Regions from separate parts of the Erwinia sp. 1181_3 genome, predicted to be linked through region 1. Evidence: predicted binding sites of a transcription regulator. Region 1 holds the regulator's gene; each other region holds the start of a gene.

What was found. Region 1 encodes CRP, which controls carbon source genes, mostly activating them, when cyclic AMP is high. Its sites were predicted from a motif close to ATGTGANNNNNNTCACAT; they were not measured.
Region 2: a site for CRP is predicted at 2,015-2,032, ahead of pth (aminoacyl-tRNA hydrolase). Genes of this name have one in related genera too.
Region 3: a site for CRP is predicted at 1,769-1,786, ahead of aaeR (HTH-type transcriptional activator AaeR). Genes of this name have one in related genera too.

The regions. Positions count from the first base shown of each region.
Region 1 covers NZ_VTDE01000005.1:23,982-27,264, forward strand. Annotated here, with positions in the region: gene FY046_RS14630 (amidohydrolase) at 1-86, opposite strand, end outside; gene FY046_RS14635 (OsmC family protein) at 347-754, opposite strand; gene crp (cAMP-activated global transcriptional regulator CRP) at 1,124-1,756, shown strand; gene FY046_RS14645 (YccS/YhfK family putative transporter) at 1,814-3,283, shown strand, end outside.
Region 2 covers NZ_VTDE01000004.1:508,613-511,895, forward strand. Annotated here, with positions in the region: gene FY046_RS14315 (MFS transporter) at 1-245, shown strand, start outside; gene FY046_RS14320 (diguanylate cyclase) at 346-1,518, shown strand; gene ychH (stress-induced protein YchH) at 1,555-1,839, opposite strand; gene pth (aminoacyl-tRNA hydrolase) at 2,114-2,701, shown strand; gene FY046_RS14335 (EAL domain-containing protein) at 2,750-3,283, opposite strand, start outside.
Region 3 covers NZ_VTDE01000003.1:717,130-720,412, forward strand. Annotated here, with positions in the region: gene aaeB (p-hydroxybenzoic acid efflux pump subunit AaeB) at 1-371, opposite strand, end outside; gene aaeA (p-hydroxybenzoic acid efflux pump subunit AaeA) at 385-1,317, opposite strand; gene aaeX (p-hydroxybenzoic acid efflux pump operon protein AaeX) at 1,325-1,528, opposite strand; gene aaeR (HTH-type transcriptional activator AaeR) at 1,804-2,718, shown strand; gene tldD (metalloprotease TldD) at 2,779-3,283, opposite strand, start outside.

The DNA.
Region 1 (3,283 bases):
GAGAGTTCGGCATTCGCGTGAATATGCCGCCGCCATTGCAGCACCTTTGGTGTGACATCCTGAATCAGCGTCTCGATAGTCATCATGACTCCTGGTTGATTAAATCTGACAACGGCAGACCAGGCAGCAACAGAGAATCATGGGCAAACGCCGGACATTCAGCTGTTGTTTCGCCAGCCTGCAGCAAATTAAGAAAGGAATGTAGAACGAGGGAAATATACCGCTGATGTTATTCGCCTGCCGTGGCGTGAAATGCGGGTAGAGAGAGGAATAGCAGGATGTGTACGCTACGTTCTGTCAGCTGTGGGTAACGACAACGAACATCGTTACCCATAAGAAACCAGCTTCAGGTCAGATCTGTCACTTCATAGCTGTGCGTCATTTTCACCGCGCTCCCCAGCATAATCGCCACCGAGCAGTATTTCTCCGCAGAGAGGTCGACCGCACGTGAAACGGCTTTATCCGTTAACGCCTTGCCGCTGACAATAAAGTGCAGGTTAATATGGGTGAAAATACGCGGTGCCTCTTCACGACGTTCCGAGGTCAATTTAACTTCACAGTCGGCGACATCGTGACGGCCTTTCTGCAGAATAGACACCACATCAATCGCACTGCATCCCCCGGCAGCCATCAGCACCATCTCCATCGGGCTGGGTGCTTTATCCCCCGCGTTGCCATCCATCAAAATCTGATGGCCGGATGAGGATTCTCCCAAAAACGTCATCCCTTCAACCCACTTAACTCGTGCTTGCATCACAAAATCCTCTCATTGATTCAGTTACCGCAGAGTACGCTGCACTCACAAAAACGGCAACGTTGCCTTTTTCGAACTATGCTGAAGCGAGACAACAGAAGACAGTCTTGTAAAGCTGTGCTACAAACGAAGCTGCAATATTTTACTGGCATAACAATGCACGGTAAAAACGGGACGACAGCACGAGCCATGCTCTTAACAGAGGCCCGTATAATTTCCCTATGGGAACGCTTGAATATTTCAACGCCTGGCAGGGATACATCCCCTGATACCCAAAAATATTTCGCGCTTCAGGCCAGCGGCAACGCATCTGCAGCACGCCGAATACAGGGTATATTTAGGCACGATTACAACAGAGGATAACAGCGAATGGTTCTCGGCAAACCGCAAACAGACCCTACACTCGAATGGTTCCTGTCACATTGCCATATTCACAAATATCCATCCAAAAGCACTCTGATTCATCAGGGTGAGAAGGCGGAAACCCTCTATTACATCGTTAAAGGATCAGTAGCGGTGTTAATCAAGGATGAAGAAGGCAAAGAGATGATCCTCTCCTACCTCAATCAGGGCGACTTCATTGGCGAGCTGGGCCTCTTTGAAGAAGGTCAGGAGCGCAGTGCATGGGTACGTGCGAAAACAGCCTGTGAAGTGGCTGAAATTTCCTACAAAAAATTCCGTCAGTTGATTCAGGTGAATCCTGACATCCTGATGCGCCTGTCTTCACAGATGGCGCGTCGCCTGCAAGTCACATCAGAGAAAGTGGGTAATTTAGCTTTCCTTGATGTGACCGGACGCATTGCCCAAACGTTGTTGAATCTGGCGAAACAACCGGATGCCATGACGCACCCGGATGGGATGCAGATCAAAATCACCCGTCAGGAGATCGGCCAGATCGTCGGCTGCTCCCGCGAAACGGTGGGTCGTATTCTGAAAATGCTGGAAGATCAAAACCTGATCTCAGCACATGGTAAAACCATTGTTGTTTACGGAACACGTTAACCGGCTCTGAACCCACGGCGCGACGCCCAGTCGCGCCGTTTTTATTTGGTGTGGCTCATGTGGCGGAGAATTATCTATCACCCCGAAGTTAACTACGCACTCAGGCAAACACTGGTGCTGTGTTTACCCGTGGCGATCGGCTGGATGCTCGGCAACCTGCAAAACGGCCTGCTGTTCTCATTAGTCCCCGCCTGTTGTAACAATGCCGGTCTTGATACTCCACACAAACGCTTCTTCAAACGTCTGATCGTAGGCGGTTGCCTGTTTGCTTTCAGTAGCTTTTTGATTCAGTACGCCGGGGCAGAAGAGGTGCCACTGCCCGTGATCCTGCTGGTCATGGCACTGCTGCTTGGCGTCACCGGTGAAATCAGTCCGCTGCACGGTCGTCTGCTACCGGCATCGCTGATTGCCGCCATTTTCACCCTCAGTCTGGCCGGACGCATGCCCATGTGGCAGCCGCCGCTATTGTTCATTCTCGGTACCGTCTGGTATGGCGCGTTTAACTGGTTCTGGTTCTGGCTGTGGAAAGAGCAGCCGATGCGCGAAACCCTCAGTCTGCTCTATCATGAACTGGCTGATTACTGCGAAGCGAAATACAGTCTGCTAACCCAGTTGACCGATCCCCAAACCGCCCTGCCTCCCCTGTTGGTCCGCCAACAGAAAGCCGTCGATCTGATTAACACCTGTTACCAGCAAATGCATATGCTGGCCGCCAATCGCGACCATTATCAGCGACTGACGCGCGCATTTCAGGTCGCCCTCGATCTACAGGAACATATCGCCGTCAGCCTGCATCAGCCCGAGGAAGTACAGAAGCTGGTAGAGCAGAGCCACGCCGAGGCGGTGATCCGCTGGAATGCGCAGACCATTGCCACACGCCTGCGGGTACTGGCTGACGATATCCTCTATCACCGCTTCCCTGAACGTTTCACGATGGAAAAACCGCTTCAGGCACTGGAAAAAATATCCCGTCAGCACCCCGATAATCCGGTTGGCAACTTTTGCTATTATCACTTCAGCCGTATCGCCCGCGTGCTACGCACCCAGCACCCGTTGTACCGTCGCGACCTGATGGCGGACCGCCAGCGCCGCCTGCCGCTGTTTCCTGCGTTGAAGAGTTATCTGTCGCTGAAATCCTCTGCCCTGCGCACCGCCGCACGCTATGCAGTCATGCTGACCTTCGCCAGTTCACTGGCCCTGTTCTTCAATCTGCCGAAGCCTTACTGGATACTGATGACGGTGATGTTTGTCAGCCTCAACGGTTACAGCGCTACTCGGGTACGTATCCAGCACAGGGCGCTGGGAACGCTGGCCGGGTTGGCCATTGCCGCTGCCACGCTCGGTTTACATGCCCCGGAATCCTGGGTGCTGCTGGTGATGCTACTGATTACCCTGGTGAGCTATCTGTTTATCCGCAAGTTTTACGGCTGGGCAACCGTAGGATTCACGGTCACCGCGGTGTATACATTGCAACTGCTGTCGCTGAACGGAGCGCAGTTCCTGCTGCCGCGCTTAATGGATACACTA
Region 2 (3,283 bases), on a different contig from region 1:
AAGGGGTCGCACTGGCGAGCGTCAGTACGTTGTTCAGCCAGTTGCTGGTTAGCCAACTGTCACAGCAGGGTAAATCGATCGAGAAAGCACATCAGTTGGCCAGTTATCATGTCAGCAGCCCGGATCTTCTGCCGCTGGCAGAGACCGCTTTTCACCAGTTACTGCTGGTCCTGATGGTCGTGACATTGCTTTGTGCCGTGGCCATCTGGCGCTGTCTGGTGCCTGCGCCCAGGCCACTTTCCTGAGTTCATATTAATTTTTTTACTGTAACGGTTCAGCCCCCCTGTTGGTAAGTATTCATTAGTGATATTTTGCTCTGATAGCTTATCCAGGAATAATCCTAAAATGGTACTCGATGTTTATACGCTGTTTGTCTGTGAACTCTATGTGCTGGCTTTTCTCAGCATTATCATGGTGTTCGCGTGGCGCGGAGCGCAGTACAGCAGAGTACTGGGGTTTAACTGTCTCTCTTTGTTGTTGAGCATTGTCGCTGTCGGCCTCAGCAGCCTGCGTAGCTCAGGCTTTATCTTTCTGCCGATAGTGGTGGGAAATCTGCTGATCATGTGCGCCTACGGCCTGCAACTGAATGCATTCCGTGCGCTGCGCGGGGCGCGAGGTGGCTGGCTGTGGCTGCCCGGGATGGTGGTATGGGCGGTACTCTGCCTGTTCCCCTCTTTCTACACCTCGCTACCCATGCGGATTCTGGCCAGCAGCCTGCTGTGTATTATCTATACCTCGGCGATGCTGTATGAACTGCATCGTTCACGCACCCTGCTTCCGATAACCTGGTGGCCCGCCCAGCTGCTGCTGGGTATCCACCTTGGCTTTAATATCCTGCGGGTGTTACTGGACGGCGGGATCCCTAACCCGGTACATGGTGCCATCGGCGGCTCAACCTTCTCGGTGTATGTCATTCTGGAGTCGATCCTGGTGGTGATTGGCCTGAGTTTTACCATGATGGCGATGGTGAATGAGCGTACGCAGATTATCTACCGTCAGGCGTCACTGCTCGATCCGCTAACCGGGGTTTGGAATCGCCGCGCACTGTTTGAAAAAACGGCTCAGCTGACCGCCAGCTGGAGTTGCAGCAGGCAGCCCTTATCGGTGATGCTGTTTGACCTCGACCACTTTAAATCGATTAACGATCGCTATGGTCACTCGCAAGGTGACCGGGTGCTGACCGATTTTTGCCAACAGGTGGCGCACCAGTTACCCGCTGACAGCTATTTTGCGCGTCTCGGCGGGGAAGAATTTGCCGCCGTTGTCATGTGCGCAGAGAGGGAATGTGTGGAGGTAGCCGAACGTATCCGCAAAGTAGTGGAGCGATCTTGCCCCGAGAACGTGAGCTATAGTGTCAGCATTGGCGTGGCAAGCTGCCAGCCAGACCGTGATGCTATCGACAGCTTGATGGCGGCGGCAGATGATGCGTTATATCAGGCGAAGGCCGCAGGCAGAAACCAGGTCAAAACCTTTGGGGCCGTAAATCATGAGGATGTCAGGGGTATTTTAGCCAGTTAAATCCGGAAACACACCGGGTGTGTTTCCGATTCAGGATTAACGATTGTGCTGCTGACTGGAACCGTGACGGCAGCGTTTTTCGCCGCAGTGACGCACCCAGTAATAGCGATCGGCAATTTTCTCACGCCCGCTGATTCTCGCCCCCGCCAGCCACAGCAACGCACCGATAAAGATACTGCCGAGTGCACCATGCACCATAAACTGCGGTAAGTGGAACTGCGGTATTTGATTCACCACTGAGTAACCTACCCCGCCAATCATCACCACCAGGCCCAGCACCATCAGGGTGTTACCCAGTACATGTGTATGTTTACGTTTCATTGCGCACCTCCAGTCAGTGTAAAAAGGCAAACTCCGTTGCCAGATGCGATCAGTCTAGGCAATCTTTAACTGCTCTGATGAGTCTGCGATCACATTTATCGCTTATATTTTGACAAAACTTTACGACTAACAGACTGTTTTTATATAGAAAACGTATTATCACTCTGCTCAACCATTGTGATTTTCATCACAATGCGCGCAGATCTTTGAGTTATCGCAACCGCTTCAGTAAACTAGCCGTTTTTCACCCCGCACGTTTCAGGAAAATCTACTCGTGAGCAGCATCAAACTGATTGTTGGCCTTGCCAACCCCGGCGCTGAATACGCCGCCACACGCCACAATGCCGGTGCATGGTATGTTGACTTGCTGGCTGAACGCCATAATCAGTCGTTAAAAGAAGAGAGCAAATTTTACGGGTATACCGCGCGCCTCAATATTGGCGGCGAAGACGTGCGCCTGCTGGTCCCCACCACGTTTATGAACCTCAGCGGGAAAGCCGTAGCGGCTATGGCCACTTTTTATCGCATTGCCCCTGAAGAAATTCTGGTGGCGCATGACGAGCTCGACCTGCTTCCTGGCGTGGCGAAGTTTAAACAGGGAGGGGGGCACGGAGGGCATAACGGATTGAAAGATATTATTAGCAAACTGGGTAACAACCTGGACTTCCATCGTCTGCGCATTGGCATTGGTCATCCGGGCGACCGTAACAAAGTGGTAGGATTTGTCTTGGGCAAACCCCAGGCTGCGGAACAGACCCTGATTGATAACGCTATCGATGAAGCCGCGCGTTGTACTGAGGTATGGTTAAAAGAAGACAAACTGAAGGCCATGAACCGTTTGCACAGCTACAAAGCCGTCTGATCCGTTGCTATTGATTGAGCCATCGCTGGGGTCTTTGCCACAGCGAGGCTACAAATTTTCACAGCGCTGACCGTCACTGTGATCCAGATTTTCCAGTGTCAGTGCCGGGCTGAAATAACCCTGCACGCCCCAGATTTTGCTGTTACGCAATGTCTCCAGTTGCCCATCTCCGGCCACGCCTTCAACAATCACCCGATTGGTGTACTGACGAATATGGTTAATCAGTACGGTAAAAAACGGTTTATCGACGTTTTCGAGATAAAACTGCCGATCAAGTTTCACCGCTTCAAACATGTTCGACTGCAGTGCGTTGAGATTGGCATCGCCTGCGCCCAGGTCATCAAGCCAGATAATATTCAGTTGCTCAATCAAGGTCCGCAACAGCGGATTATTCATGCCATCATGCAGATTGGGAAAATCTTCCGACAGTTTCAGCCGCACAAAAGGCAGCTGGCTGAGGATTTGCTGAATAAACGATGACTCGGTGACGGCACGAGCCAGTTGAAAATCAATGGCGACACTACACAGCAAGCCGTGCTGACGAAAATAGTCCGCATACTCTTCAACGATCAGCAACTGATT
Region 3 (3,283 bases), on a different contig from region 1:
AGCGCGGTGTAGCCCGCCAGGCCCAGTGCATAAGAGTTTTCCACCTTCATCAGTGAAGAAACCCACACGCAGACACCCGCCCAGATGCAGCACAGCAGCAACATCACCACGGGCGCACGAATGGTGGCCACCATGATCACCACGGCAGCAATGCAGCCAATAAAGGTGCCGATAATGCGCAACATGCCGCGATGGCGCAACGCACCGGAGAAGGGGTCACCCCCGGCGGCAAAAGCGGTGCCCCCGGCAACGATAGCTGCCGTCATCACCGCCCAGCGCGGAGTTTCCAGGTTAAATTCAAAGCCGACAAACAGCGCCAGTAAAATGGCAAAAGTCAGTTTGATGGGAAAGCGCAGACGATACCACTGCATCATTCGCCCCGCCTCAACCAAACTCGCGCAGGCGATGCATCAGCTTCATCAGCGGTGACATATCTTTATCCTGACGGTCTTGCGCGCCTGTGACCACTACGGTCGCCGTGGTACCCGACGGATAGAGGTTACCCGGCTGCTGGTCAAGGTGAATTCGCACCGGCACACGCTGTGCCAGACGTACCCACTCAAGGTTGGAGTCAATCGTCGCCATCCCTTTACCATCAACCGTACTGCTGCTGTTGGTTACACCAGCGGCCACACTGTCGACCGAGCCATGCAGGACATGGTTGCTGCCCAGCGGTGTAATTTCGACACGATAACCCGGACGGATGCCATCCAGTTTGGTCTCTTCCAGGTAGGCCAGCACATAGAAGGAGTTCTGCTTCACCAGCGCCACCGACGTTGAACCGCGGGTAATAAACTCACCCGTGTAAACATTCAGGTTGGTGATCCAGCCCGCTGCGGGTGCTTTTACCGTGGTACGTTCCAGGTCCAGCTTCGACAGGTCCCGGGTGGCGACGGCTTTCGCCAGCTGGTGTTCCGTGGTTTGATAATCACTGTTGGCCTGGTCAATCGCTTCACGCGACATGGCCGAGATGCCTAGCTGATTACGACGCGCAGCTTCACGGCGCTTTTCACTCAGCACCGCCTGGTAGTAGGCAACATCCGCTTCCGCCTCTTCCAGCGCTTTCTGGTAACGCGGCTGGTCGATGGTGAACAACACCTGGTCTTTCTGCACCAGCTGGTTATCACGGACGCGAACGTCGGTGATCAGGCCGCTGACATCAGGCGCAATCGCCACAACATCAGCGGTGAATTTGGCGTCACGCGTCCACGGGGATTCGGTATAAAACACCCAGACGCGGAAAATCAGGACAATCGCGATGATCACCAGCAGCAGGGTAATGGCGAAACGGGCAATTTTTCTTGTTAGAGCTTTCACTATGACCTCAGACGAACAATCGGGATACCAGATAGAACAGGCAGCAGTACAATGCAGTATTAAACAGTGCCGGATGCCAGACCAGATCATAGATCCCGGTCGGCGTGATCAGACGGCGGACCAGCCAGAACACGATCAGCGACACAATTATTTCAAAAAAAATGGGTGGGAATGACATCCCGAACACCACGACAACCGGAAGTACACTCATCATTTATCCTTGTTGATACTGTACCAGGTAATTCGCTGCCACAACCCGCTCCTCTCAGGGTTTACTGAGAGATATGTATGCAAAAGGTGATCAGCTGACAGGGAGACAGTCAGACGCTAATCAGCACCAAAGCCAATTGAATAATAGTCTATTCAGGGGCAGCATTTGTCACACGCGGGGCGACAGGTCGATAACCTGACATGACTATAGTAACGCGCCTGACTATAAGTTATCTACCAAATGTGATCTAAATCACTTTTAAGCCAGGGTTAATAATGGAAAGACTGAAGGGCATGACCGTTTTCGCCAAAGTCGTTGAACTGGGTTCATTTACCGCAGCAGCACAACAGATGCAGTTAAGTGTATCGGCCGTTAGCCAGATTGTCGCCAGGCTGGAAAATGAACTCCAGGTGAAGCTGCTTAATCGTAGTACGCGCAGCCTGGGGCTGACCGAGGCCGGTAAGATCTACTTTCAGGGCTGCCGTCGCATGATGTCGGAGGCGCAGCAGGTGCATGAACAACTGTGGGCATTTAATAATACGCCGGTTGGCACACTGCGCATCGGCAGTTCTTCTACCATGTCGCAGAATTTACTGGCCCCGATGACCGAAGAGATGCTGAAGGAGTATCCGGGACTGACCGTTAACCTGGTGACGGGAATTCCGGCACCGGATCTTATCGCGGACGGGCTGGACCTGGTGATCCGTGTTGGTGCATTGCAGGATTCCAGTCTGTTTTCAACGCGGCTGGGTTCCATGCCGATGGTGGTATGTGCCGCGAAAAGCTATCTCGCGCAGAATGGGACGCCGGAAAAACCGTCAGACATCAGCAACTTTTCGTGGCTCGAATACAGCGTACGCGTGGATAACGACTTTGAGCTGACCTCACCGGAAGGCACATCGATTCGTCTCTCGCCTCAGGGCCGCTTTGCCACCAATGACTCACAGACACTGATCCGCTGGCTGAAATCCGGCACCGGTATCGCCTATGTGCCGCTGATGTGGATTATTGATGAGATTAATGCCGGGAAAGTGGAAATCCTGTTCGCGCATTATCAATCGGTGCCGCGCCCGGTCTATGCGGTATACACCCAGAAAGACAAATTGCCGCTAAAGGTGCAGGTGTGCATTAACTATTTGATCGCGTATTTCGATAAGGTGGCGGAGATTTATCAGGAGTTTCGCACATAACGCACACTATGCAGAAAGCAGAAACCGTAGGGGCGAGGCACGCCTCGCCCTGGGTCAACGTCAGGCGGTACCACCGACGGTGAGTTTATCCAGCTTCAGCGTAGGCTGACCCACGCCAACAGGCAGGCTCTGGCCCTCTTTACCGCAGACGCCAACGCCTTTATCCAGCGCCAGGTCATTACCCACCATTGAAATCTGTTGCATCGCTTCAATACCGGAACCGATCAGCGTTGCGCCTTTCACCGGCTTCGTCACCTTACCGTTTTCAATCAGATAAGCTTCAGAGGTGGAGAAAACAAATTTACCCGAGGTAATATCCACCTGACCACCGCCGAAGTTCGGCGCATACAGACCGTACTCCACGCTTTCGATAATATCCTGCGGGGTCGACTTGCCTGCCAGCATATAGGTATTGGTCATACGCGGCATCGGCAGATGTGCATAAGACTCACGACGACCATTCCCGGTAGGCGCCACGCCCATCAGACGCGCATTGAGTTTATCCTGCATGTAGCCTTTCAAAATACCGTTTTCAATCAATACATTGTACTGCCCCGGTACGCCT